Linked DNA regions of Haladaptatus sp. R4. The protein of the gene in region 2 binds, or shares a complex with, the protein of the main gene of each other region. Links are inferred from orthologs where the notes say so. Each region holds a gene or a part of one and is shown on either strand. Other genes may lie near its edges. The genes, in order: A4G99_RS08465, A4G99_RS10795, A4G99_RS13625, rpl7ae and A4G99_RS21085.

Evidence for each region.
Region 1: A4G99_RS10795 (region 2) and A4G99_RS08465 share a complex: the UniProt entries of both Methanocaldococcus jannaschii proteins name them as parts of the 50S ribosomal subunit. The link is inferred for Haladaptatus sp. R4 from one-to-one orthologs.
Region 3: A4G99_RS10795 (region 2) and A4G99_RS13625 share a complex: the UniProt entries of both Methanocaldococcus jannaschii proteins name them as parts of the 50S ribosomal subunit. The link is inferred for Haladaptatus sp. R4 from one-to-one orthologs.
Region 4: A4G99_RS10795 (region 2) and rpl7ae share a complex: the UniProt entries of both Methanocaldococcus jannaschii proteins name them as parts of the 50S ribosomal subunit. The link is inferred for Haladaptatus sp. R4 from one-to-one orthologs.
Region 5: A4G99_RS10795 (region 2) and A4G99_RS21085 share a complex: the UniProt entries of both Methanocaldococcus jannaschii proteins name them as parts of the 50S ribosomal subunit. The link is inferred for Haladaptatus sp. R4 from one-to-one orthologs.

What each region holds. Positions count from the first base shown.
Region 1 is NZ_LWHG01000011.1:934,322-939,817, forward strand. What follows is about bases 765-3,636. They hold A4G99_RS08465 (50S ribosomal protein L22), read right to left. Parts: upstream 2,496-3,636; coding sequence 2,034-2,495; downstream 765-2,033. Other genes in these bases: A4G99_RS08450 (ribonuclease P protein component 1), read right to left, coding at 765-882; rpmC (50S ribosomal protein L29), read right to left, coding at 902-1,120; A4G99_RS08460 (30S ribosomal protein S3), read right to left, coding at 1,120-2,034; A4G99_RS08470 (30S ribosomal protein S19), read right to left, coding at 2,499-2,924; A4G99_RS08475 (50S ribosomal protein L2), read right to left, coding at 2,921-3,636. Also shown: A4G99_RS08440 (50S ribosomal protein L14), read right to left, coding at 1-131; A4G99_RS08445 (30S ribosomal protein S17), read right to left, coding at 131-463; more of A4G99_RS08450, read right to left, coding at 454-764; more of A4G99_RS08475, read right to left, coding at 3,637-3,643; A4G99_RS08480 (50S ribosomal protein L23), read right to left, coding at 3,646-3,897; rpl4p (50S ribosomal protein L4), read right to left, coding at 3,894-4,640; A4G99_RS08490 (50S ribosomal protein L3), read right to left, coding at 4,644-5,496. UniProt on the Methanocaldococcus jannaschii protein: This protein binds specifically to 23S rRNA. It makes multiple contacts with different domains of the 23S rRNA in the assembled 50S subunit and ribosome.
Region 2 is NZ_LWHG01000021.1:249,824-255,273, reverse strand. Bases 1,232-4,057 are described here. They hold A4G99_RS10795 (50S ribosomal protein L44e), read right to left. Parts: upstream 2,873-4,057; coding sequence 2,591-2,872; downstream 1,232-2,590. Other genes in these bases: A4G99_RS10785 (HAH_0734 family protein), read left to right, coding at 4,025-4,057; A4G99_RS10790 (twin-arginine translocation signal domain-containing protein), read left to right, coding at 3,041-3,949; A4G99_RS10800 (30S ribosomal protein S27e), read right to left, coding at 2,413-2,586; A4G99_RS10805 (translation initiation factor IF-2 subunit alpha), read right to left, coding at 1,616-2,416; A4G99_RS10810 (RNA-protein complex protein Nop10), read right to left, coding at 1,437-1,619. Also shown: A4G99_RS27165 (hypothetical protein), read left to right, coding at 360-635; more of A4G99_RS10815, read right to left, coding at 667-1,231; more of A4G99_RS10785, read left to right, coding at 4,058-4,279; A4G99_RS10780 (thiolase domain-containing protein), read left to right, coding at 4,610-5,450. UniProt on the Methanocaldococcus jannaschii protein: Binds to the 23S rRNA.
Region 3 is NZ_LWHG01000021.1:799,847-805,150, forward strand. The notes cover bases 1,560-4,239. They hold A4G99_RS13625 (50S ribosomal protein L37ae), read right to left. Parts: upstream 3,199-4,239; coding sequence 2,920-3,198; downstream 1,560-2,919. Other genes in these bases: A4G99_RS13605 (NAD(P)-dependent oxidoreductase), read left to right, coding at 1,560-2,041; A4G99_RS13610 (hypothetical protein), read right to left, coding at 2,064-2,390; A4G99_RS13615 (KEOPS complex subunit Pcc1), read right to left, coding at 2,535-2,780; A4G99_RS13620 (DNA-directed RNA polymerase subunit P), read right to left, coding at 2,786-2,920; A4G99_RS25970 (hypothetical protein), read right to left, coding at 3,242-3,397. Also shown: A4G99_RS28780 (hypothetical protein), read left to right, coding at 1-98; A4G99_RS13595 (DUF3194 domain-containing protein), read right to left, coding at 178-435; A4G99_RS13600 (prefoldin subunit beta), read right to left, coding at 439-834; more of A4G99_RS13605, read left to right, coding at 1,055-1,559; A4G99_RS27320 (hypothetical protein), read right to left, coding at 4,481-4,831; A4G99_RS27325 (hypothetical protein), read right to left, coding at 4,798-5,304. UniProt on the Methanocaldococcus jannaschii protein: Binds to the 23S rRNA.
Region 4 is NZ_LWHG01000031.1:26,469-31,853, reverse strand. What follows is about bases 1,754-4,514. They hold rpl7ae (50S ribosomal protein L7Ae), read right to left. Parts: upstream 3,435-4,514; coding sequence 3,072-3,434; downstream 1,754-3,071. Other genes in these bases: A4G99_RS20770 (heme-copper oxidase subunit III), read left to right, coding at 4,310-4,514; A4G99_RS20775 (GNAT family N-acetyltransferase), read right to left, coding at 3,621-4,166; A4G99_RS20785 (50S ribosomal protein L24e), read right to left, coding at 2,643-2,834; ndk (nucleoside-diphosphate kinase), read right to left, coding at 2,188-2,646; A4G99_RS20795 (ZIP family metal transporter), read left to right, coding at 1,754-2,114. Also shown: A4G99_RS20800 (selenium-binding protein SBP56-related protein), read right to left, coding at 1-1,086; A4G99_RS26215 (hypothetical protein), read right to left, coding at 1,170-1,307; more of A4G99_RS20795, read left to right, coding at 1,413-1,753; more of A4G99_RS20770, read left to right, coding at 4,515-5,161; tRNA(Met) cytidine acetyltransferase TmcA, read left to right, coding at 5,358-5,385. UniProt on the Methanocaldococcus jannaschii protein: Multifunctional RNA-binding protein that recognizes the K-turn motif in ribosomal RNA, the RNA component of RNase P, box H/ACA, box C/D and box C'/D' sRNAs.
Region 5 is NZ_LWHG01000031.1:81,406-86,855, reverse strand. Bases 1,678-4,503 are described here. They hold A4G99_RS21085 (50S ribosomal protein L1), read right to left. Parts: upstream 3,497-4,503; coding sequence 2,858-3,496; downstream 1,678-2,857. Other genes in these bases: A4G99_RS21075 (50S ribosomal protein L11), read right to left, coding at 4,429-4,503; A4G99_RS21080 (hypothetical protein), read left to right, coding at 3,669-4,415; rpl12p (50S ribosomal protein P1), read right to left, coding at 1,678-1,813. Also shown: A4G99_RS21105 (multiprotein-bridging factor 1 family protein), read left to right, coding at 1-113; A4G99_RS21100 (DHHA1 domain-containing protein), read left to right, coding at 146-1,336; more of rpl12p, read right to left, coding at 1,490-1,677; more of A4G99_RS21075, read right to left, coding at 4,504-4,905; A4G99_RS21070 (hypothetical protein), read right to left, coding at 5,035-5,247. UniProt on the Methanocaldococcus jannaschii protein: Probably involved in E site tRNA release. Binds directly to 23S rRNA. Protein L1 is also a translational repressor protein, it controls the translation of its operon by binding to its mRNA.

The DNA.
Region 1 (5,496 bases), on a different replicon or contig from region 2:
TGGCGGCTCTTCGTGCCGTGGTAGCCGGAAACGCTGATGACCTTGAGCTCGCGTGCGCCGGTGTTGTCGGCGCAGTTGAGCAGGGAGCCCTTCTCGACGCCCTGTGTCACGTCAGCCTTCAGTGCTTCCATTAGTCGTCACCCTCCTCGGTCAGGTTCTCGACGACGACGTGTGATTTCGTCTTCGAGAGCGGTCGGGTCTCTGCGATACGAACCGTGTCGCCGACTTCGAGCGACATGCATTCCGGCGCGTGGGCCGGAACGCGGGAGCGACGCTTCATCTGCCGATCGTATTTCGGCACTGCAACGTCGTACTCTCGCTCGACGACAACGGTTTTATCCATGTCAGTGGAGGCGACTTCGCCCTCGATGATCTGTCCGCGCACGGAAAGCGTTCCGTGGAACGGGCAGTCATCGTGGGAGCAGGTCTCCTCCGGTTCTGGTACATTCAATCCTAACGCCATTTCGAATTTCCTCCAATTTCGGTACGCAATGCGGGTCGTGAGAGCAAATTCGTGCCATCCACCGTAACGTAAGCCACGCCCTCGCCACCGTCGGAAGTGTTCCGACGTGTCTCCGAGCAAGACTCGGAGAAAAGACCAGACTGACCGGAGCGGACTCCAGCAGTTTCCGACCTCCGTTTGGACGCGGTCCCCGCTTCCTTGACGGAAGCGGCGGCTTCATCTGTGAGTTCGAATTCGAACGTCGTGCCCTGTTTTGGTACCTGCCACGACCGAGACGCGGACTCGACCGTAAGCGTGTTCATCGTCTCGGAAACGACCCGTCCCTCGATCGATTCGAGGGATGGGTTCGTCGCCGAGGCGACTCGCACGCGGAGACCGGCGAGTTCGTGTTTCGTTATCGTCTCGGGTGTTAGTGGCATGGTTATGAGGTGTGTGCGATTATTCGTCGTCGTCCGACGCGTCGCCTTCCTCTTGCTGAATCGTCTTGATTCGAGCGATGGTTCGACGGAGTTCCTTGATGCGACCCGGATTCTCCGGGGCACCACCGGCCGCTTTGACCGCCTTCGCGTTGAGCAGTTCCGTCTCGATCTCTTCGAGTTCGGCACCGCGCTCGGCGGGCGTCATGTCGCGGATTTCTTCGGTGTGAAGGATGGCCATTATTCTTCAGCCTCCTCCTCGGCTTCGTCGTCTTCTTCCATCTCTTCGAGGAGTTCCTCGGCTTCGGCTTCGACTTCCTCTTCGAGCTCGTCGAGTTCCTCTTCGACGGACTCGGTTTCGGACTCGTCAGCTTCCGCTTCGGACTCGTCGTCGATGACTTCCTCGACGACTTCCTCTTCGACTTCGGTCTCGCCGGGTTCCGGCGATTCCTCGTCCTCGTCGGCGCGGAGCTCTTCGAGCTCCTCGTCGCTCGGCTCTTCGATGAGGTCCGCGGCCTCGTTGGCCTCGACCGCTTCCGGAACGAGTTCCTCGGGGCTTGCGCCCTCCTCGATCTGGAAGTCGTCGGGGAGGTCCGCTCCCGGCGGGATGATCTTCACGTCGACACCGATGGTGCCGAGTTTCATCACCGCGACGCCTTGACCGTGATCGACGATGGTCTGTGCGGGTTCACCGTTGTGCTTGATGTAGCCACGGTTGAACTTCTCCACGCGCGAGCGTGCGCCGGTGACCTTGCCGGACAGGACGATCTCGGCGCCGAGTGCGCCGGAGTCCATGATTCGGTCGATGGTCGTGTGACCCGCCTTCCGGAAGTACCAACCGCGTTCGAGCGCGTTGGCGAGCCGGTCGGCGACGATACGAGCGTTCAGATCCGGTTCGTCGACCTCTTGAACGTCGATTTGCGGGTCGTCGAGGTTGAACCGCTCACCGAGCTCTCGGGTGATCTTCCGGATGTTCTTCCCGCCCTTTCCGATGACCATACCGGGTTTTTCCGCCTTGAGGACGATCTGAGTCCCCATCGGCGTCTTGGCGACATCCATGCCGCCGTACCCTGCGCGGCCGAGTTCTTCCGCGAAGAACTCGTCTATCTGTGACCGCTGTAGGCCGTCCTGAATGAACTGATGTTCGTCTGCCATTAGTTGTCGACCTCCTCAAGGATGAGTTCGACGTCAACCTCGGGCGTGTTCCACGCGCTTGCGCGGCCGAACGCACGGGGTTTTCGACCCTGCACTTCGCCGACCTTGTGGGCGGCGACGTGCTTGATCTTCATCGATTCGCCGTCGAATCCTTGGGCGTCCGCGTTGCTCACGACGTTGTCGAGCAGCGTGATGAACGCCTCGCTCGCCTTCTCCGGGTAGCGACCTGCGTCCCAGCCGTCGATGTCCGAACGGTGACCGACGCCGCTGTTGTGCTGCTTAAACGGCACCGATCGCTCTTCGTTCACGACCTGCTGGAGGTACGCTTTCGCGTCCCCGGCGGTTTTGCCCTTGATCTCTCGGGCAATCGCCTTGCTGTGCTTGTGGCTCATGTGCTGATCCCGAAGCATCCCCTTGGCGGTGGTGTCCGGGTCGGCATCGATGCTGTAGCTGATTCCCATGGTTTATTTGAGTGGTACGAACTTCGAGGAACGGGTCGCACCGATTCCCGCCTGTCCGTGTTCGACCGATGTGCGGGTCAGCTGGAACTCGCCGAGATAGTGGCCCAACATTTCCGGCTCGATTCGCACGCGCTCGAAGTCGCTGCCGTTGTAGACGGCGAACGTCTTGTTCACGAACGATGGGAGCACGGGCATGTCGCGCAGGTGCGTCCGAATCGGGCTGTTCGCCGATTCTTCCTCGGTTTTGTCCTGGGCCTTGTCGAGCAGTTTCTCCTGTTCGACGGTCAACCCGCGAAGGATGCTTCGCCGCATTCGTGCGGGCAACAGTTCCGCGACTTCCTCAAGACTCATGTCCTGCAGTTCGTCGAGGTCGTAGCCGCGATAGGTGAACTCACCTTCGCGTCCTGTTCGGTATTCGTTTCCGCTCATTTGTTACCTCCACGTCCAGTTCGCTTGGACGCGATGTCCCCGACCTTTCGTCCCGGCGGAGCGTCTCGGGAGACACTCTTCGGGCGTCCGGGGTGCTGGCGGCCACCGCCACCGAACGGGTGGTCGACGGCGTTCATCGCCACACCACGCACGTTCGGCCACTTCGTACCGCGAGCCTTCATTTTGTGATATTTGTTACCGGCTTTGACCATCGGTTTCTCCGTCCGCCCGCCACCGGCGACGACGCCGATGGTGGCACGGCACTGGGGCGAGAGTCGTCGGACTTCGCCGCTCGGGAGTTCCACGACAGCAGCCTCTCGGTCGTGCGTGATGAGGTTCGCTCCGACGCCGGATGCGCGGGCGAACTTGCCGCCGTCACCGGGCTGGCGCTCGACGTTGCACACCGGAACCCCTTCCGGGATTTCGGCGAGCGGGAGCGTGTTGCCCGGCTTGATTTCGGCGGAAACGCCGACCTGAATCTCTTCGCCAACGCCGACGCCTTCGGGTGCGAGGACGAGTCGCTGGTCGCCGTCCTCGAACTCGATGGCTGCGACGGGTGCACTGCGGGCGGGGTCGTGTTCGATACCCACGACAGTCCCGGTGACCAAGTCGCTGTCCTCGGCGTTTTTGTGGTCCAGTTCTGCTTTGTATCGGTGCGACGGTGCGCGGAAGGTCGGTCCACCGCGTCCACGTCGCTGTCCCTGAATCCTTCGTCCCATTATCAGAACACCCCGATTCGGGAGGCGACGTCCTGTGCGTCGTCGTCGTCCGACAACGAGACGGTCGCCTTCTTCTTCCCTTTCATGGTGACTTGGGTGTTGATCTTCTCGATGGTGACATCGTAGCGGTCCTCGATTTCATCGCGGATTTCGGGTTTCGTCGCGTCGAGCGACACGATGAACTGGAGCTTGTTCTCGAAGTCCATCTCGTTCATCGCTTTCTCCGTAACCCACGGGTATTCGACGACGCTCATCGGTCAGCCACCTCTTCGAGTGCGCTTTCGGTCCAGACGGTCAGTCGTCCTGCCTGCGTACCGGGGGCGAGGTCTTCCGTGTTGACCTCACGCGCCGTCGCAACGTCGGCACCGGCGAGGTTCCGCGCTGCGCGCGAAGGCTCCTCACTGGTGACGAAGAGGATCGACTTGGGCGTCTTGTACTTGCGGCCACGGGTCGTCCCACGGCCAGCGCGAACCTTCTTGTTGTCCTCCGCGCGTGCGATGTCGGCGTCGATGCCGACGGCTTCGAGGAAGGAAACGACCTCCTGAGTCTTCACGAGGTCTTCGAAGTCGTCGCTCACGACGAGGGGGAGTTCCGTGTCCTCGTCGAAGCGGTGTCCGCGCTCCGAGACGCGTTCGGCGTCCGTCGTCGCCGCGATGGCGCTTCGAACTGCCAATTTACGCTCCTTCTTGTTGATCGAGCGGGAGCGGTCCTTCTCCGCTTTCGGCGGGTGTGCGACACGACCGCCCACGGTGAATGGAACGCGAGCACCTCGTCCGTTCGTCTGCGGGACGTGGGCCATACCGCGGCCACTGCCCGGCGACTCGGCGGAGGTACGCATCCCGGCGTGGGGGTCGGTACCGTAGTCCTGTTTCCGGTTTGCCTGTGCGGCGAGCACTGCTCGCTTGATGAGGTCGGTGCGGACGGTCGTTTCGAACACGTCCGGCAGGTCGACCGTATCAGCGTCCTCGCCGTTCAGGTCACGTACTGTTGCCTGCATGGGTTATCCCTGGTTGGACTCCGTACTTACGTAGCGCACCTCGGGGTCGAGGCGCGGTTGGTCGGTCGGTCGAACGGCAGGGCGGAAGCGCACGAGGCGCTTGTTCGGGCCCGGCACCGAACCCTTGATGAGCGCGTACGGACCATCGACCTCGCCGTAGTTGACGAAGCCACCGTCGACGGAGGCCTCGTCGTCGTCGCCGAGGGAGATGAGACGCTTGTTGAGTTCGGTACGCTGGTGGTAGCCCATCTGACCCAGCTGCGGAACCGTCGAGCGAACGCGCGACGGATTCCACGGGCCGAGGTTACCGATGCGGCGTCTCCAGCCTTGGCGGGCGTGTTTGCCCTTCCGCTTCTGGACGCCCCATCGCTTGACGGGACCCTGCGTTCCTTTACCTTTCGTGACGCCACTGGTGTCGAGGTACTCGCCTGCGCGGAACACGTCAGTGATGTCGTGTTCCCCGCCGTCTTCGAGTAGTTCGAGGGCGAAATCGGCGCGCTCGTCGAGGGAGCCGCCGCCGATTCGCGTTTCCATGACGTCCGGTCGTTTCTTCGGTACGTTCTTGAGGTCGCTGGGAACGGTGTGTGTGATGACCCGGAGGTCAGCCACGTCGCCTGCCTCGATGGCCGCGCGGAGGTCCTCCTCCGCGCCGTCGGCGTCGTGATTCTCCGGAACGTTGAGCGTGCGGCCGAGTTCGTCGTGGAACTCGGAACCCCACACTTCCGTCAGTGGTTTCTTCCCATACGGCGTGTCTTCGTAGGCTCGAAGAGCGACGGCGCGCATTGGGGGAGTCTCGACGATGGTGACCGGTACGGTCTCCTCCATCCCTTCGCGGGGGGAGTTTGCCTCATCGTTG
Region 2 (5,450 bases):
AAATACTGTTCTAAAAAAACGCCTGTTGGGTGGCAAAGTTAATACCCTTGGTTATAATATATGCGTGTGTATCGAACTCGGAGATAATCTCATGTTTACCTCCAAGCTATGAAACTCACCGAACCGGGGACAAAAGGGGAACTCGACGAGAGTCAGATTCATAACGTCTTGCGGAACGACCGACGACGCGAAACGATTCGGTATCTTCGCCAAACGGGTGACTCACTGGCCGTCGACGACCTCGCGGAACACATCGCCACGCTGGAAACGGGGGAGTCCCCCCACCCAGAAACGTTAGAAAGAGTGTCTACGTTTCGCTCCATCAGACACACCTCCCGAAACTGGACGACCTCGGTATCGTGGAGTACGACCAACGGTCGAAGGAACTGGTTCTCAACGACCGCGCACGCGAGGTCGAGGTGTATATGGAGGTCGTCGCCGAACACGACGTTTCGTGGCCGACGTACTATCTCGGTCTCGGGGTACTGGAGTTCATCGTCCTCTTCGCGGCGAAACTCCACCTCTTTTCCATACAACTGCTGGATTTCGAGTTCTGGACGTGGTTCTTTTTGACGTTCTTCCTCGTCTCCGCGCTGTACCACATTTACAACGGACAAGAGCGTTCGCTGTTCTAACTGGCCGTTACGACGGGGAAAACGTGACTGCTCAGCCGATGTACCGCAGGTCGTCGTCCGACGGGATGGATGCCTGTTGGGATTGGGATTCCATCTCCTCTATCTTGTTAACGACTTCCTCCATCTCCTCGGCGCGCTCTTCGAGCGAACTGAAATCGACCTCGAAATCGAGCACCTTCTGGAGGACTTCGAGGACCGCCTGCGCGCTTTTCGGGTCGACCAGATACCCGCTCGTCTCGCCCATCAGGCACGTCGCTTCGAACCCGCGCCGTCCGCCGAGACCGAGCAGGAGTCCGCTGGTGCCGACGATGCCGCCCGCCGGTTCGTCCTCGCGGAACTCGACGCCCGCGTCTTCGAGTTCGTCCACGAACTCCGTCGTCGCGGCCGCACCTAACACGGCGTACTCCTCGATGAGTTCGCCGGTCGGCACGCCGCCGAGCGCGAAGACGCGTTCGACACCGAACTCCTCGGCGATGTCCAAAAAGGCGTTCGTCAGCCGATAGTGGCCGACGTTGTCCTGGGCTTGATAGTCGCCCGTCAGGACGAGTACGTCCTGCCCGTCCAGCGTCAACGCGTGGAGTTCCACACAGACCAGTGCGGCCGTGCCGTCGTCCCCGACGCTCACCTGTGGCGGCAGATACTCGGAGTACACCCGTCGAACGAGTTCGCTTTCTTTCTCTTCGAGTAGATGCTCGGCGACGAGTTTACCGACGTGACCGACGCCCGGAAGTCCCTCGATGAGGACGGGGCTTTCCAAGTCGGGATTGGCGACGATGTCGATGTCGATTTCGTCCATGTACCTTATTCGTGGTCGCGCCGCTTAAGTGCGCGTCGGTACTCCCCGTACGGGTCGTTCGGGTCGAACGGGGCGGGTGCGCTGTTTACGGCGTTCGCTCCACAGTCGGGACACGTCGTCAAAAGGGTGTACACCGGGCGGTCGTGTTCCGCCTCCCACGCGGAACATACCCGGATGTTCGATTTCATTCGTCTTCGGTGTGGCGGTCACGGTGGAAGTCGGCGGTCCCCTCGATGCCGTCCATGACGACCTCCGCACGGTGGACGCTCTCTTCGAGTTGCGCCTCCGCCGTCTTGTAGTTCGGTGCCTTCACACGAACGCGATATTCGGGTGCACCGACGTAGGTAACGTCGAGTTCCACTTCGTCGGGAATGTCGCCGTTTCCTTCGGCGGCTTTGAGCGCCTCCTTGATGCCATCGACGCCGTCTTTCCCCGGGTTGCGGAGGTCGACGTAGCCGGTGACGGTGACGTAGGGAACCGAGACGTTCTCGCGAGCGGTCTCGACTAGTTGTCCGATTTCCTCGTCCGTGAGGTCGGTGCTGTCGAGCGCTTCGGGACCGTGAATCGCCGCTTGCTCGAAGCCGTCGTAGATGCTGCCGAACTCGGAGAGGAGTTCGTTTGCGACGTGCGTGTACTGCTCGTCGCCCATGTCCTCGCCGAACGCGAGCGACATCCACTTGTCGGCCTTCTGCTCGTTCTTCCAGTCCTGGATCTTGTCGCTTCGCTGATGCTCGTTCACGTCCTTGATCGAGAGGTCGATCTGTTGGGACCCCTCGTCAACGTCGAGAACCTTACAGACGACGGTCTGTCCGGTGCTGACGTGGTCTCGGACGTTTTTGATCCAACCGCTGGCGACCTCGCTGACGTGGACAAGCCCACGCTTGTCTTCGTACTCTTCGAGGTCGATGAAGACCCCGAAGTCTTCAATCTCGTCTACTTTACCGACGACGAGTTCGCCAGTGTCGGGCCAGCCACTGTATTTCATCGGGATGCTATCGTTTCGAGGACGTCGCCGTTGATTTCTGCCTTGCCGCCGGTCGGCGTGGCGAGGTTGTGACCACAGACGACGCAGTTGACTTCGCTCGACGCCTTGCCGAAGACGGTCTGTTCGTTCTCACAGTCCGGACACTGAACTTTGTAGAAATTTCCTGCCATGTGTTTACTCCTGGAATTCGAGTCGGCCTGCACGCCATCCCGGGCGGAGGTGTGCTTTGCCACACTCGCTGCAACGGTATTTCAAGTCGGTCTTCTTCGTCGGTTTGTCCCCACCGGGCACCTTCGAGAAACCACCAGCGTTACCGATGACGGCTTTACCGCGTTTCTGCTGGCGAGCGTCCCACTTCATACCGGTTCGTCGGCCAGTGCGGACCTTCTCGACTTCGTGTTCGTGGTGTGAGTGACAGTGCGGACAGTACGTGTTAAATCGACGTGGCATCTGCATAGATATCGACCTTACGGTGAAATTGCGGGCCGGGACTTAAAACCCGTTTGGTTTCCACTGCGACGGATGCGGGACGGAATATATAGCCCTCTCCGTGAGTCTATTTCATTCTATTATGAAAATAAAAATTTTGAAGTTCATCTCCATAAAATACAGAGTGAATACATCATGACAAACGTCAATCGACGGCAATTTCTCAAACGAACCGGTGTCGCAGGGGCGGGACTCGCAGCGCTCGGAATGGGAACGGGAACGGTAAGCGCGGACCGATACGGGATTCCCATCGTCTCGACACGCGGCCACTTCGACGACGACGGTAACTTGACTTCGGGCCACACCGAGACGGGCTACGACACCACTGGCGATGTTCCGGGCGTCGATACCGGCTGTGTGGACGATTTGACCGTGTTCATCCACGGCTGGCACAAGACGGGCGGCGACCCCGTGCAGGAGGCCCAAGACAAGTTCCTCTCGGCGAAGAACAACCTCGACGCCGCAGGGTACGACGGAACCCTTATCGGCTATTCGTGGGACAGCGACGCCGGTGGCGGCGTCGACTTCGGCTGGGGGACGGCACAGGACGTCGCCCAGAAGAATGGCGTCAAACTCGCGCAGTTCGCGGTGTACCTCAAATACTACTGTCCGAACACCACGCTCAGGTTCGCCAGCCACTCGCTCGGTGCACAGGTGCTCCTCAGTTCGCTTCGCTCGCTCGACGTGACCTCGTGGTGGAACGACGGCGGTTACGAGGTGTACTCGACCCACATGCTCGGCGCGGCGACGGACAACGAAGCGCCCACCAAGGAGTGGATGGACACGTACAACGCCATCACGAACCAGACGACGGCGACGTTCAACTACCACAACGAGGAGGACGACGTGCTGGAGTGGGTGTACAACACCATCGAGTTCGACCAGGCGCTCGGCGAGACGGGGTACGAGGACGGCAACACGCCCGCACCCAACTACGTCGAGTACGACGCGACTTCGCAAGTTGGCGACGACCACTCGAACTATCTCGACACCCTCGGCGACGAAATCGTCACCCACATGAACAACGTCCCATACTACGTCTGAGACGAATCCGTACCCGAAGCGGAGTCGAACGGCGGTTGCAAAGCGCTTAATTGACCGCCTTACAAACCCTCTCGTATGAAACGGCTCATCATCCACGGGGACCCCGGAATCCGGGACGACGCGATCATCAACTACGACGACGTAGAACAGGTCTGTTTCTCCATCACCCGACAGGGAGACTGGCACGGCCCGGACGAACCCCAACTGTGGTGTGTCATCGGTACCGAGGACGAACGCGAGGACTTCGACCGCCGGAACTACGTTCCCCACTGGCTCGATACGGACGCCATCGACGCCGAGGACGTCGATGTCGTCGATTCCGCGAACTGATTCGGTGCCGAACGGTTCGATTCTACCCTCTTCCCGTTCTCCCGTCGAGTCGTACCGCCGGTGATGAGTCGACTCGGGCGAAAAACGGACGCGGCGAACCGGGAAAAATGCGGGACGGTAACGCGGTACGTCCGCTAGTTATTTCCACACAGCGGCACCGATTTGTCGATTTTCCGGTGAACGTTCAGTTTTGAAAATTAATGAAGGATTTGGCGGTAGGTAATTGTACGTTCGTCCATCCCGACCCGGGACAACCGGCTGAAATTTCTCCCATTCGGCCTGAAATCGAAAGGAGTGGCTTTCTTAACCGGGCCGCTCGTACGTTCTCCCATGACAGGTGTTCGGATTGCAGGAGTCGGATTGACTCACTTCGGGAAGCATCCCGAGCGGACGGGGCGTGACCTGTTCGCCGAGGCGAGCGCGAGCGCGTTCGCCGATGCGGAGGTCCCCCGCGACGATATCGAGGAACTCTACTACGGAAACTTCATGGGCGAATTGGCAGAACATCAGGGCCACCAAGGACCGCTGATGGCGGAAGCCGCGGGAATTCGTGCGCCCGCGACGCGCTACGAGAGCGCGTGTGCATCCAGCGGCGTCGCGATTCGGCAGGCCGTCAAGGACGTTCGGAACGGGGAGGCCGACGCGATTCTCGTCGGCGGGGCGGAACGGATGAACAACCTCGGGACGGCGAAGACGACGGAAGCCCTCGCCATCGCGGCGGACGACCTGTACGAGGTTCGGGCCGGGATAACGTTCCCCGGCGCGTACGCGCTGATGGCGCGGGCTTACTTCGAGCAGTACGGTGGTTCGCGCGAGGATTTGGCTCACATCGCGGTGAAAAACCACGCGAACGCCGTGCCGAACGAACACGCCCAGTTCCAGAAGGAGATCGAACTCGAACAGGCGCTCGACGCACCGATGATCGCCGAACCGCTCGGCCTATTCGACGCGTGTCCCATCACGGACGGTGCGGCCGCCGTCGTGCTCGTCAGCGACGAGTACGCCGAGGAACACGGCCTCGACGCGCCGGTTTCGGTCACGGGAACCGGACAGGGCGGCGACCGGATGGCGCTCCAAGGGCGCGAGTACCTCGCCCGCTCGCCTGCGGCCGAGGAGGCCGCCGAGGAAGCCTACGCAGATGCAGGAATCGACGCGAACGACGTGGACGTCG
Region 3 (5,304 bases), 550 kb from region 2 along the record:
CGGGTGGGCGGGTCAGCCCCGAAGGCGCTGTCTCACGGCGCGAGGAAAGCGCGCCGGTTCCGCCGTTTTCGGCGGTCGCCCTCCGGGCGGGCCAGTGACTGGTGACTCGTCACAGTGTTCCTTTTGCACTATCTATTATAATAATTCGGCTTGAATAAGCAAGTCGGGAGAGTGACGTTATGCCGATTCCTCGGCTTCCGTCTCGGCGAACAGTTCGTCAACCGCCGCGCGGGCGGCCAGTGCAGCATCGTTCGCCACCTTCTCCTCGTCCCGATCCGCGTTCGGAGCGTTGACGTACACGTCCACTTCGAGGATACCCTCCTCGAACGTGACCGTCACGTCGAAATCCTTGACGTTCGACTGCTTGATTCGTTCGAATATGAGGTCCTCGGCCGCTTCCGAGGCAGTCAGGACGACCGCTTCGTCGCTGGGCATCGCTTACGCGCCGCCAGCGCCGCCGGGACCGGTCGGGCCGGACGGGCCGCCCGCGCCGCCGCCGAGCATCTCTTGGAGTTCGCCCTGCAGCTTCTCGAACTGGGTTCGGACACGCTCTTCCTGCTTGTTCAGCGTCTCGACGCGGATTTCGAGGCTGTCGACCTTGTCTTCGAGGTCCTCCTGAGCCTCGTCGTAGCCGGTCTTGACGAACAGTTCGCCGACTTCGCGGAACATCGTCGCGTCCTCGTCGATGTCTTCGAGTTCTTCGAGCGCGTTCTCCGATTCAGTGAGCTGTGTTTCGGCCTGATTCTTCTGCACGGCGACCTGCTGTGCCGTATCCTGAAGGTCCTGCAGCTGTTCGAGCTTCTCCTGTGCTTCCGGTGGAAGATTACCCTGCATACCCGTCCCTTGTCGTCTGGACTGAAAAAGCCCCGCTTTTACTCGCGCGGAGAGAGCCAGAAGGACTTTGGACGGGTTACGCCCGGCACGCTCCGCCGTCGTTTCGACCGGTACTCGAACCGGGCGAACATAGTTCGTAGTCGTCACCGGGTCCGAAACGGGAGAACCATCCGGCACACGCGGCAAAACCCGTATTGGCGGGGCGGTCGTGACATCGAGTATGAACGTCTTCGTCGCCGGTGCGACCGGTGTCCTCGGCCGTCGTCTCGTCGCGGAACTCTCGGCACGGAACCATCACGTCGTCGGCCTCGCGCGGGACGAGCGCGGCGACGAACTCGTTGCGGAGAACGGTGGGGAACCTCGGCGTGGGGACGTTCTCGACCGGGAATCGCTGGTGGAGGCGGCCGACGGCTGTGACGTGCTGATTCACGTCGCGACTGCCATTCCGACGAGTCTGAAACCGACCGACGAGGAGTGGACGCGGAACGATTTAGTGCGCGTCGAAGGCGCGCGGAACCTCGTGGCGGTCGCCGACGAAATCGACGCGAAGCGCCTGCTACTCCAGAGTATCGTCTGGGTCGCCCGCCAACCCGACGGCGGTCGATTCGACGAGGACTCGCCGCCGCATCCCGACCGGGTCACGCGCTCCGCGCTCGAAGCGGAGCGCGTCGTTCGCCGAGGTGGAGAGGAGTACGGATTCGAGGTCGGAATCCTTCGCTGTGGTTGGTTCTACTCGGCCGACTCGGCGCACACTCGACAGATGGGGGAAGGACTGCTGAACGGGGAGTTCCCGATTCTCGGCGGCGGACTCCTCGGTAGACGGGACGCGACGCTCTCGATACTCCACGTCGAAGACGCGGCGCGGGCGTTCGCCACGGCGGCCGAATCGAACGAGAGCGGTCTCTGGCACGTTACAGACGACGAACCGGTGACGGTCGCCACGCTGTTCACCGCGTTCGCAGAACGACTCGGCGCCCCGACGCCGCGACGGATACCGGGCTGGCTTGCGCGTCCGCTCGTTGGGAAGAACTCGGTCGAGTTGCTGACGACATCGATGCCGACCACCAACGATCGATTCCGGGAGACGTTCGACTGGAAACCACGGTATCGAAGCTATCGGGAAGGCCTCGACGAGGTAGTCGAAACGTGGGACGAAGACGGAACGCTCACGCGAACGCCGGAAGATAGCGTATGGAGCGAAAACTGAAACGGGGTTCTCGAACCGTCGTCTACTCGCCCTCGAACAGGACGAGTTCGTCGTCGTCGTTATCGTCGTCCAAACAGAGCGGTACCGGCGGCCCCCAGAGATACCGGTGCTGACCGCCACACGCGGGACAGTCGTAGGTTGCAACTCCCTCTCCCTCCGGAACGTTCGAATCCCAGTCGTCGGGGTCGGTGTGCTCCGTGGCGATCGGCGTCATCGTCTCGGGACATCGGATCTCGATGCGGTGGCCTCGTTTGAAATCCGTTCCACCCGTGCTATCCTTTTTACTCCCGAATGGGTTGAGTCGGTCGAACACGACTATCGCCCCCCGGCAGGGGTGGTTCGACGCCACGATACGCACTTCGTTCCCGGACTACTTCGGAACACGGTGCTATCGTAAGGAACCCGATGAATACAAATGCGTCGATACGGCAAAAAACATATCCGAAAAAGCTAGACTGACAGTCAACTGATCAGACGGTCGAATTTTACCCGTTCAGTCGGCGGTTCCGGCGACCGTTTCGGCGACCCCGATCAGCGTCTGCCACGTGTTCAGGGCCGCGCGGAGGGCGACGAGGTCCGCCGCTTCGACGGTAACCAGCATCGTCTTCCCGTCCCGTTCGACGGTCGTCCGCGAGCGCTCGTCGTCGATCTCGCCGATCTCCTGCTCGACGCTTCGGAACACCGTGACGGCACGCTCCTCGGAGTCGTAATCGAATTCGAGAAACGCGTCGTGAGACACGGGCGTTACCGGACGTGAACTTCCTTGACGTCGCGGCTCCGTTCCTTCAGCAGAACGCGGTGGCCACAGTACGGACAGCGGACGCCGCCGTACTCGTCCAGTTCGACATCCCGCTTGCAGCGCGAACACTTGTAGCTCATTATTCGTCGTCAGCCAATGCGGCGCGGATGGAGCGCTTGACGGTCTGTCCGGCGGGCGTCTGCGGGCGGTAGGTACCACCGGCGAACGTGTAGCCGCACCGACCGCACTCCCAGATGCCCGTTCCCTGTCGGTCCACGGTGTCGCTTCCGCAGTCCGGGCAGGTGTGGTTCTCGTTCATGTCCGCTTCGATTTCGGAGATGCGCTTGCGCGCGACGCGACCGTATCGCGCTCCGAACCGACCGGCACTGCCGGTTCGTGATTTAGAGTCTTCGGCCATAGTACCGAGAAATAACCCGAGAGGACAGATAAACCCTTTGAGTTCAGACCGGCGGTCGAGCCAACGCGTACCCGACGACCAACAGCGCCCCGAGCAGACCGAGGATGGCCATCGGGAACGACGTGAACTGCCCGGCCACGTATCCACCGCCCGATAGCGTCGGAATCGCCGTGAGTATCGCGTCGTAGCGTGAGGCCATGTAATTACATATAATTACGCAGGCCCAAAAGGGCTGGGGCTGCGTCAGAAACGGGTGTAGTTGAATGTAATCGGGAGATTCGACTACAAAAGTTACGGCTGCACGCTGGCGAAGAGTCGCTGATCGTTTCGCCGTGACAGCAAGTACAGACGTCGATGAGACCGCAACGCAACCGCGCACAGCACCACGCGCCGGTTAGACAAGGTTGTGCGAGACCAACCGACGGACGCGTCGAACGAAAACCGAAATCCGGTTCGTGGGCTACTGAAATCCGCTCTCCCGTAGCGCCTCGTTCAGATCCTCCCGAATCCGCTCGCCGAGTTCGCGGTCCATCGCGGTGGTGACGACGCGGTTTTCCTGCACGCTGGAGCCGTCGCGGAGGAGGATACGGACGTTGCCGTTCTCGTCGGCGCGGGTCGCCTTGGCGCGGACGCCGGAGTCCGAACTCGACCCCCCGGCGCTGATGGGACCGGGGATGACCTTCTTGACGTGCGGGTGGCAAGCGACTTCCCGAATCACCCGCATGCCGTCGTGGTTGCCGATGAGCGTGGTGTGTGAGCCGCCGAGTTTCTCGCTCGGGTCGAGGTCCACGACTTCGAGCGAGCGCTCCCCTCGGCGGCGAGCACCTCCTCGACCGGGTCCTCGTCCCCGACGCGATAGAAGTCGTGGTGGAGTTTCGCCCGAATCGCCCGAATCACGTCGCGGTTGCCCGCCGCGTACACCTCCTCGGGGTGTTTTCGGCGGACTTCGTCGGCGATGCGCCCCGCGAAGTTGCGAAGTTCGACGACCTCGTTTTCACCGTCCTCCGGCGTGGTCCGGACGCCGGTCTTCCCCACGACGGTTTCGTCCCGGAGCATCGTGAGTTCGGCGTGGTCGCGGGCGACGGTGAGGACGACGGAGTCGGCGTTCTGCGTCCGGCAGACCAGGCAGTAGTCGCCCGGTCGTTCGAGCGAGGACGCACACTGCCGACAGTTCATGCGCGTTCATTGCCAATCGCGGCGTTTAACGTCGGCGTTTCGGAATCGAGGTCGGTGAGAGAAAGATAAATATCGGATAGAAGACAACTTCGAGAGGAAACTGAATCTACATTTCTATCGGCGCGCCGCCGAAGACGACGAAGCTGACGACCCAGTAGGCGACGTACAGGCCGAGCAGGACGTACCCCTGCCACGGCCGGAGACGACCGGTGTGGATGAAGTACGCCGCGAGCACGGTCCCGACGACGAACACGGGCAGGTGCCAGACGAGGACGGACGACCCGATGCCGATGCTCCCCGCCAACGCGATGACCCCGATTTTCCCCGTCACCGAAAAGAGGACGCTCCCGACGACGTTGCCGACGCCAATTTCGGGCGCGCCGCGCCGGACGGGTTCGATGGTCAAAAAGAGGTCCTCGACGGTCAACACGGCCGTCGCGACGGTCGCCCCGAACACGGTGTCCTCGATGCCGTAGTCGTGACGATTCCCTCCGTCCCCATCGACATGGCCGAGGCACCGATGACGAGACCGACGAGCGCCACGACCGAGAGACCCAACCACGCGATTCCCGGAAGTTCGCGGTCGGGGACGAACGGAATGTCGTCGGCGGCGGGGCGGACGACACCACCGTCCAGCATCTCCCGTACCTCCGTATCCCGGAAGACGGGAGTGTTGCGACTCGATTCCCGGTACACGATGTAGCCGAAGACGAGGACGAACAGGGCGATGAGGACGACGCCATCGGAGGGCGTCACGCTCCCGGACAGCACGAACGGCACCATCACGAACGGCGACAGCGCGAACAGGACGAGGTAGTCGCGGGGAACGTCCACCTCGAAGGGCGTGAAGATGGCGGCCAGCGCGAGCGTGATTCCGGTCAGCGATAGCGCGGTGCCGAACACGACGCCGAGCGCGACGCCGTCCAAGTT
Region 4 (5,385 bases), on a different replicon or contig from region 2:
ACCGGCCCAGAGTTGATCGGACAACCGCGGGTTCGCCGGGTCGCTCACGTCGTACATCCGCACGTCGCCGTGGAGCCAGTTCGAGAAGAACAGGTATCGATCATCCATCGAGACGACGAGGTCGGTGATGAGGCCGGGAACCGGCATGTCCCAGTCGTCGTGTTCGCGCGATTCGACGTCGATGACCTTCTCCGCGAACCACTCCTTTTCGCGCTCGTAGAAGTGGAAGATGTTCGACGAGAGCGCCGCACCGACGTAGCCGTGGGCGGACTCCGGACTGTGCAGGAAGCGGACTTCCAGCGGAATCATGCCCTCCTCGCCGAGGTCGATGGTCTGCTGGAGTTGTCGCTCCGTCCAGTCCCAGAAGTGGAGTTTGTGGCCGTACTTGCCCGCCTCGACGTCCTCCAAATCGAATCCCGGATAGTAGGTCTTCGGCGCGGCCCACTCCGAGGAGACCATCACGTTGTGGCGTGGCTGATACCAGAAGTCGTAGTTCATCTCCATCTCGCCCGGCGGGTCCCATCGCCCCTCGATTTCGAAGTCGTCGTTCAGTTCGAGGAAACCGCCCGGCAGGTCGCCGTCCTCGTTCCCCAGCATCGAGATGAGGATTTCCCCGTCCGGAATGCAGTGGACGGTGTGCGGTGCCGAGAGGTCGTACTCGTACACCTCCTCGGGTTCGATGACTTTGACGATTTCCGGGTTCTCCCGGTCCTTCGTGTCGATGATGTGCAGTCGGGACGAGCGTTGACCCGGTACCACGAGGTGGCGTCGTTCCAACCCCTCGACGTGGCAGGACGACGAACAGGCGTTCCACCCGAAGTGGTGTAGTTCGTCGCCCTTGTTCGGCATCTCCACGCGGTCGATGACCTCGGTGTACGTGTCTGACTCTGGGTTCACGTCCACGACCGACAGGAAGTCCGGCGCGTCCACGTCCGTCCCGACGTACAGCGACGGCACGTACGCGATTTCCTCGCGCTCGGCCTCCTCGATGGCGGCCTGCGGCGTGGCATATCCCGGCCCCTCCACGTCGTGGTGATGTTCGTGCTCTTCGTGCGCTCCGCTTTCCGATGTTTCGGTATCGCTCATCGTGATTCCCCCTCGACTGTGTCCTTCGGTAGCAACTGTCCTGACGGGGTGCTTTGCGGCAAATATTGCCGCAAAATGGGGAATTACATGCCGACTTTCGTCACGCCGAGAATCGCACCGCACTCCGAACATTCCTGGACGGTTACGGTACTGAACTTCGCGTTCGTGTTACTTTCCACGACCTCGGTCAGGTCTTCACCGCAGGCGATACAGTGACCCAAACCACGGAACTATCGAATTCGGCCACCTACGTTGCGGCTTTTCATTTCGATAAACCAACCCGGACTGCCACAACTGCTAACAGTTATCCTCGCGAACGACACGACGTGTTCTTTCCGACATCGCTCGTCGTCGGCGTGCTCGCTTCCAGCGCGCTGGTGATGGGTAGTTCACTCGGCACGTTCTGGACGCCGCCGGACGACGTGGTGGCGGCCGCGCTGGCCTTCTCCAGCGGCGCGCTCATCACCGCGTTGACCTTCGATTTGTTCGAAGAGGCGTTCAACATGGGCGGCCCGTGGTACGCCGGAGCGGGGTTGATGACCGGTGCGGCGGTGTTCGTCGGTGCCGATATGCTCATCGACCGTTACGCGTCGAGCCAGTCCGGTTTCGCCCTGCTGGCCGGTGTCACCCTCGACGGTGTTCCCGAGAACACCGCCCTCGGCGTCACCATCGGCGGCGCGGGACACGTCCATTATCTCACCCTGCTGGTCGCCATCTTCGCCTCGAACTTTCCCGAATCGCTCAACGGCGCGACGGACATGCAGAGTCAGGACTATTCGAGGAAGGATATCATCGGCCTCTGGGTGCTCGTCGCTGGACTACTGACCGCCGCCGTCGTTATCGGAAGCGTCGTCTCGGCCGGATTCGGGGACAAACTGCTCTCCCTCGTTCGGGCGTTCGCCGGAGGTGCGGTGCTCGCATCGCTCGCCGTGACCGTCATCCCCGAGGCGTTCGACGAAGGAGGACCGCTCGTCGCGCTCGCAACTGCGGCCGGGTTCCTCCTGACGTTCGTTCTGACGAGCGGGTAGCGTTCGAGCGGAATGGCCGTCGCTCATCGACTTACTTCCAGAAAATGAATTCGTAATCTGCAACGTCAGTGGCTTATTCGTACAGCCACTCGGCGTCGACTTGCTCGTAATCGACCAGTTCCTCTTCGTCGAAGAACAGGCCGATTTCGCGCTCGTTTGCGCCCTCGTCCTCGTGGTCCGAACCGTGGATCACGTTTCGGCCGAGGTCGAGACCGAAGTCGCCACGGATGGTGCCCGGGGCGGATTCGGCTGGGTCGGTTTCGCCCATCATGCGGCGAACCTGTCGCGTTGCGTCTTGCCCTTCCCAAACCATCGCGAACACTGGGCCGGACGTGATGAACTCGACGAGGCCGTCGAAGAACGGCTTGCCTTCGTGTTCACCGTAGTGGTCGTGGGCGAGTTCTTCACTGATCTGCATGAACTTGCCGCCGACCATCTTCAGACCGCGGTCCTCGAATCGGGAGACGATTTCCCCGATGAGACCACGCTGAACGCCGTCGGGCTTGACCATCACGAAGGTTCGTTCGCTCATTCGTTACCACTCTCTGCTTGGCCGGCCTCGGTCCATTCGAGGTCGCGCGGTTCGCGCCCGAGGTCGGCGTTCTTCTCGCACTTCGCGGAGCAGTAGTGGATGGTCGTTCCGTCTACGCGGACGAACATCGTTCCCGTGCCGGGTTCGATGTCGTTTCCGCAGTAATCGCACTCGCGTGTCTGTGGCATTATTGTCCTCCGATGGAGTCTGCCTCACGTGCGGTCTCTCGCAACTGGAGCACGTCGCCCTCTCGGACCGGTCGAGACAGTTGCGAGTGATGATTCGCCCTTGGTTGCTACCTTCACGGATGCGGCACTTGACCTGCATGGCCTCGCCGTGCATCCCCGTCTTACCGACGATTTCGATGACCTCGGCGGAGGTGGAATCCTCCTGTCCGGTCTCTTCAGCACTCATCGTCTACCACCTCACCGAAGTTCCTCGACCTTCGAGGCGATGTCGTCCACGTCGTCGCTGGCTTCGCCAGCGTCAACGATGGCGGCGGCAGCGCTGCCGACTTCGAGTCCGGCCGCGTGACCGACATCGTCCTGCGTCTCGACGAAGATGAAGGAGATTCCCTTCTCGTCGGCGAGTTCGGGCAGGTGCATGACGATTTCTTCCGGCGTCACGTCTTCCGCGACGTAGATAAGGTCGGCGTTGCCGCGCTCGACTGCCTTGGTCGTCTCGTTCGTTCCTTTCTTTACACTTCCTGTGTCCCGTGCGACTTCGAGCGCGTCGAGCGCTCGGTCCTGCAAGTCAGCTGGGACGTCGTAATTGACGTATACTGGCATAGGTTGTTCACCTCTCCTACGCGCTGGCTCAGGCTCCCCTGCCGGATGAGTCCTGTGCGGCTAGGAGCATCATCAACCCCGCGTAGGTTGTACCCTCCAGTAGAGTATGCCCCCATAAAAACGCTTTCAAATCCATGACGGGGTGCTACGGTGGCGCACACGCTCCTATCGGGCGATTTCGGGGGATTATTCATGGGACTCGAAACCGCCGTTCCACTCCTCGCGGAGCAGGCCGTAAACGAAGGTATCGTGGTACTCCCCGCGCCAAAACGTGTGGTCACGAAGTCGGCCCTCCCGCTGGAATCCCAATCGCTCCACGAGTCCCCGTGACCCGTCGTTGAAACCCCCGATTCGAGCGAACACGCGATGGAGTCCTCTGGTGCCGAAGGCGTACCGGAGGAGCAGGGAAACGGCTTCCGTCGCGTAGCCCTCGCCCCGCCAGTCGGAATCGAGCCAGTAGGCGATTTCGCCGTGGTCGCGCTCGACGCGGAACAGGTTCACCTCGCCGACCGGTTCGCCGTCCACGCAGACGAGGAAGTTCGAATCGCCGTTGTCCGCCGAAATCGTGTTTTCGAAGAACTCCTCGGTCTGCTCGTGGTTGTACGGTCGGACGAACCCGAGCGACGTTCGGATGGCCGGATCAGTTCGAGCGCGCTGGATGAAGTCGACGTCCTCCCGTTCGGTCGTCCTGAGTTCGACTCGTTCACCGGAGCAGAAGATGGGGCCAGGCATGCTCGTACCGAAACGGACGAATGACAAAAACGTTTCAATTCACCGTTCGACTGGGCAATTTCCCGGTCGAAACGTTTCCGACGAATCCGAACACCTGTTTTGTGCGTTCGACCCGTACGTCGGTTCATGAGTGGGGGCCGGTCATGAGCACCGAAACGGTGGCCGACGAGGAGGAACAGCACTTTTCAGCGCCCGAGGATTGGCCGAAGGATTTCGGCGAAGCCTCGTGGTGGCCGTTCATCGGCGCCCTGGGTATCGTCAGCCTGTACGTCGGCGCCGGGTTGTACGTCCTGAGCCACGGCGGAAACAGCTACGTTCCGACGTTCGTCAGCCCTGTCCTGTTCGTCCTGGGGACGATGGTCTTCCTCACCGGACTGTACGGGTGGTTGTATCACGGGTTCGTGGACCAGTACTGGCAACACGACGGTTCTGGGGGGACGAAACTCCGCTGGGGGATGACCCTGTTCCTCGGGACCGAAGTGGCGACGTTCGGCGCGGGATTCGTCTACTACTTCTTCATCCGCGTCGGGACGTGGCCGCCAGCGGGGGGAATTCCGGACGTACTGAGTGCACTCGTCCTCGTCAACACGGTCATCCTCGTCGCCAGCAGTGGGACGCTCCACTACGCGCATATGTCGCTACTCCGTGGGCACCGACAGCGATTCATTGCCTTCCTCGGGTTGACCGTCTTCCTGGGAGTGGTGTTCATCGGCGGACAGATTTACGAGTACATGCTGTTCATCACGCACGAGGGATTCACCATCACGTCGGGCGTTTTCGGGAGCGCCTTCTTCGGGCTGACCGGCTTACACGGCCTGCACGTCACGCTGGGTATCGTCCTCATGAGCGTCCTGTTCGTCCGCGCTCTGTACGGACAGTTCTCGGAGGAACGGGACACCTCGGTGACGACCGTCACGATGTACTGGCACTTCGTGGACGCCGTCTGGATTCTGCTCGTCGTCGCACTGTACGCCGGTTCGTCGCTCGCAGGGTAGCCGCCGGAGAGTAATTTTCACTGACAGTAGCCAGAAAGCATATACGTGACGCCATGGACATCCTATCCGGCGAGGTCCCCGCGCACGAAATGCGAGCGGGTTGACGCCATCACGTAAACCCCACCTCGCCGCGACTCCTGTCTTTTCCTCCACCAAAGAGAAACATCCTTGCGGCGAACCGACCAACCACACGGACGTGAACGTCTCGTCACTGGTGGCCGCGC
Region 5 (5,450 bases), on a different replicon or contig from region 2:
AAGACGACCTGCTCGCAGTCGAACAGAGTCGAGCCAACCGCGCGAGCGTCGGCGGGTCGGTCATCGAGGCGCTGGAGGAGCGCCTCGACCTGACGTTGTCGGAGTCGGCGTAGCGTTTTTGTCCGCCCGTTTCGCACGAACGGGTATGACTCACGCGCCAGCAGAGCCGTATCGAACGAGCTTCGAGGCGACCGTTTCGGCCGTCGATGGCACCGATATCGTCCTTTCGGAGACGTATTTTTACGCCGAGAGCGGCGGCCAACCGGCCGATAGGGGAACGCTCGACGGGATTCAAGTCGTGGACGTACAGAAACGAGACGGCGAGGTGGTTCACAGCCTCGAAACGACGCCCGACTTCGCCGAGGGGGACGAAATCAACGGCCAGATCGACGAGGAGTTTCGCACCTACTGCATGCGCTCGCACACGGCGAGTCACGTCCTGTACGGTGCGGGTCGGCGAATCTTGGACGATCTCGGCTACGGTGGCTTCGACATCGGCGAGGAGAAGATTCGCGTCGATTTCCAGACCTCGACGGACATCGACGACGGGGTTCTCGCGGAACTCGAACGCCTGACGAACCGCGCGGTATGGGACTCGATACCCATTTCGTGGGAACAACTCCCGAAGGAGGAAGCGCTGGAACGGGAGGAAATCGCGTTCAACACCAAAACGGAAGAGGGCGTGTTGAGCGGTTCGAACACGGTTCGCGTGGTCGATATCGACGGCTGGGACGTGGCGGCCTGTGGCGGCACGCACGTCGAGAACACCCGCGAAATCGGCCCGGTGACGATCCTCGACCGGTCGAACCCCGGCGAGGGCATGACGCGCGTGGAGTTCGCCGTCGGCCCGCCAGCCATCCGCACGCGGACGGAGGAGAAACTGAGCGCGCTGGACGCCGCACGAACCGCGGGCACCGGAATCGGAGATCTACCCGACGAAATCGCCCGTCTCACCGACGAAATCGATGCACTCGAAGCCGAGGTGGCCGACGCGAAATCGCAACTCGTCGGGGCGACCATCGCGGAACTCGCGGAGGAGACCGTCGTCCGGAACGGTCACGAGTGGCTGGTCGGAACCATCGACGGCGTCGGCCCGAACGAACTGAGCGACAGGGTACGGGAACTCGCGGGCGAGACGGCCGACGTGGTCGCGCTCGCCGGAAAGGACGGTTCGACGTTCATCGTCGTCGGTACTGCTGGCGAGGTCGATGCTGGCGACGTGGTGGACGACGTAACAGCCGAGTTCGGCGGCGGCGGTGGCGGCAGTCCGGCGTTCGCACAGGGCGGCGGCCTGTCGGCGGACCCGGACGAAGTCGTGGCGTATCTGCGGGAATAGAACTCCTCCTTCACGCCCGACCCCTCGAACACGAACGTCCACTCTCCAGCAATCACGTCGAAACCGCAGAACCATCCCGTCGGTCACGTCCGCGAACGCCGTCGCTCTCCACGCGGCGTCCGAAAGAAAGTGTTCGAGTTGAAGTCGTCGCGTTTAGCCGAAGAGTTCGCCGAGGCCCTCGCCACCGGCGTCCTCGTCCTCGTCGTCTTCTTCTTCTTCAGCGGCTTCCTCTTCTTCGGCTTCGTCAGCAGCGCCTTCGTCGTCGCCACCGGCAGGTGCAGCGGCACCACCAGCGGGGACGGCGGCGGCCTGTTCGACGGCCTCCTCGATGTCCACGTCTTCGAGTGCGGCGACGAGCGCCTTGACGCGGGACTCTTCGACGTCGACGCCAGCAGCGTCGAGCACGTCCGTGAGGTTGTCTTCGTTGATCTCTTCGCCCGATTCGTTCAGGATGAGTGCTGCGTAGATGTATTCCATGGTTAGTAATTATCCGAACATCGCGCCGAGACCTGCGCCTGCGTCTTCGTCGTCATCATCGTCGTCGTCATCGTCTTCAGGCTCGGCTTCAGTTGCTTCTTCGTCAGTCGATTCTTCTTCCTCGGCCACGCCGCCCGTTGCGGGTGCTTCGACACCGCGAAGCTCCTCAGGCAGCGCGTCCTCGTCGTCGATTTGTGCGGCAAGTCCGCGCAGTTGTGCGTCCGCTTTGCTCACGAGGTCCGGCACGACGTCCGGGCTCTCGATTTCGGCCTGCAGGCGAGGCTCTTGGCCTCGCCCGTGGCCTTCGAAATGAGCAGCGGTGCGGTCTGCTCGGTCGGGTACACGGCGTTGACCGAGAGGTTGCGGGCAAAGGCCGCAGCCGTCTCGATGTCCGTGCGGTACTCGTCCACGTCGATGGCGAGTTCGTCCGACTCGAACATGACGCCGTCCGAATAGACGGCGCGCAGGTCGAGACCGACCTCTTTCGGCTCCATACCGAGTTCGGCGAGGACGTTCGCGAGTTCCTGCGAAACCTCGTCGCCTTCCTCCGCGACGAGGCTGTCCTCGGTCACGTGGATGGAGCCATCCATGATCCGTGCGGATGCTCCGGCTTGCTGGAGTTCGCCGACGAACGGTCCGGGGTCGACACCCGTGTCACCCTCGGGGATGAGGATGTCGTTCGGGGAGACCTCACCGGCCGAGATCGGTGCCGGACTCTTCGAGTCTTCCAGTTCCTTGTACAGGCCGAACGGGTTGTCGTTCGTCCCGATAAGGCCGATTTGGCCCGTGATGTACTCCTCCAGGTCTTCGAAGCCACCGCCCACGGCGTCGAGCGCGCGCTGCACCAGCGTGTTACGGCTGACGCGAAGTTCCGCGCTTCCGTGAAGACCGCGGCGCATGTTCTGGAGCTGTTTGCTCGGAATGCCGGTGATGTTGACGACGCCGACACTGTTGTAGTTCTCGACGAAATCCGTCAGCTCAGCGACTTCCTCGCGCTTCCACTCCGGAATGTGCTCTGTCTTGTGTTCGGCTTCTGCGGACATTCTAGGCAACCTCCACCGACGGTCCCATCGTCGTTTTCACGTAGATAGTATCGACGTTGAGCGGTCCTTTCTCCAGATTGGAGTGAAGACGCCGAACGATAACGTCGATGTTGTCGGAGATGTCCTCGGCGGACATGTCTTCCGCGCCGACGAGCGTGTGGAACGTTCGTCGGTCGCCGCTCCGAAGCTGGACGGTGTTTTTCATCCGGTTGACGGTCTCGACGACGTCGTCGTCGGGTTGCAACGGCGTCGGCATCTTACCGCGCGGACCGAGAACGGTACCGAGGTATCGACCGATGTCTTGCATCATCGACGCCTCGGCGATGAAGAAGTCCGTTTCGTCCGCGAGGTCCTTTGCCGCGTCGTTGTCATCGCCCAAGTCTTCCAGTTCGTCGCCCGAGAGAACGTCGTCCGCGACGTCCTCCGCACGAAGGGCTGTCTCACCCTCCGCGAAGACGACAATCTTGGTATCTTGGCCGGTTCCGGACGGGAGTACGATACTCTCGTCGACACGATTCGACGGATCGTTTAAATCGAGGTCGCGCAAGTTGATTGCGAGGTCCACCGTTTCGCGGAAATTCCGCTCAGGTGAGTCCTCGAGTGCGCGAGAGACTGCTTGCTCTATCTCATTATTTGCCATCGTTCACCTCCGTAGTACGCAGGAATGCTCCTACGGGTCAGTGAAACAGGCCATGCCTGTCTCACCCGAATTTGACGCATGCGGAACTTAAACCCGTCGAACTATTTCGGCGAGATACCCCGTCGAGCCACCATTGGTTTGCGGTTTGGGCACGAATCACGTACAGACAGCGATGACGACATCGACGCTTCTCACCGGCCTCGTGGCCATCACGCTCGCGTCCGTGCACCTCGGCGCCGGGCAGGTACGCGCGTTTCGAGGGATACCGCGAAACTACTGGCTCTCGATCGCTGGCGGCGCGTCCGTCGCCTACGTCTTCGTCCACGTCCTCCCCGAACTCAAGGGCGGGACGATACTCGAATCGGTTCCGCTCCTCGCCGGATTCTTCGAGCGCCACGTCTTCCTCGTCGCGCTCGGCGGGTTCGCGCTGTTCTACGGATTGGAACGACTCGCGGAGGAATCGGGCTACGAGAATCGTTCTACCGATCCGGAAAAGACCACCCAACCGGGGACGACCATGAGCGTCTTCTGGATTCACGTCGGCGCGTTCACGACGTACAACGCGCTCATCGGCTACCTGCTCGTGCATCGGGAGCAACCGGGAATCATCAGCCTCATGCTGTACGCGACGGCCATGGCGCTTCACTTCATCGTCAACGATTACGGCTTTCGGGACCACCACCGGGACACCTACGACCGGGTCGGCCGCTGGGTGCTCGCCGCCGCCGTCGTCGTTGGGTGGGGAATCGGTATCGCCACGCACGTGGACGAAGCCGTCGTGAACACCCTCTTTGCGTTCCTCGCTGGTGGCGTCATCCTCAACGTCATCAAAGAAGAACTCCCGGAAGAACGGCGCAGTCGCTTCTGGGCGTTCGCACTCGGTGCCGGTGGCTACTCCGCGATACTGCTGTGGATATGAAGAAGAATCCAGTTTACGCCGCGAGCGCGTCGTCGTACTCGCCGGCGTCCACTTTGGCTTTGAACTCGCGTGCGTCGTCGCCCTCGATGGTGACACCGAGCGAGGCACACGTTCCGACGACTTCCTTCGCCGCGTTCTTCGTGTCGTAGGCGAGGAGGTCGGGTTTCTTCTGTTCGGCGATCTTTTTCACTTGGTCGATGGAGAGGTCGGCGACGAAATCCTTCTGGGGTTCGCCGCTGCCAGTATCGAATCCGGCCTCGTCCTTGACGAGCGCCGCCGTCGGCGGGACACCGATTTCGAGGCTGAAGCCGCCGTCGTCCTCGACGAAGACGGTGACCGGCACTTCCGTGCCGTCGAACGCAGCCGTCTGCTCGTTGATCTCGTTGACGACTTCCTGCACGTTGACCGCCGTCGGGCCGAGTTCCGGGCCGAGTGGTGGGCCGGGGTTGGCCTGTCCACCGGGGACGAGTACTTCTATCGTATCTACCATACGTATCCGAAATCTCGCCGGAGTTTTAAGGATTTCTTTTCGGGTGCTGGAGAACGGTGGGATCGGCTCTCCGCGGGTAAGAACCGTTCACCTAACCACTGAAGGGATACGACGACCGCTGAAACCCGATTACGGCAGGCTGACGCCGTGCCGTCCCAAAAATTGACTCGCGTTCTTTATCTCGACCGGACTGCCGATGAGCCGGAGCCACTCGTCGCATTCGCCGCTCGCCGAAACGATAGTCAGCATGAAGTTGTGTTCGAGTTCGCAGCGGATCCCATCGAGTGAGTCGCGGTGGAGGACGATTTGCGTGCTATCGCGGAGACGGGCAGGGTCCGGCATTTGACTTCACATCATGTGACAGGCCGAAACGTATTAACGTGTCGAATTAAGGGACAAAATACCGCTGACGAGAAGGAACAAGTTTTTCGGCAGTCACGGCTGACGTGTTGCTAATGGGACTGGAGGAGGAAATCGAAGCACTCCGCGAGGAAATCTCGGATACGCCTTACAACAAGTCCACCGAGAGCCACATCGGTCGGCTG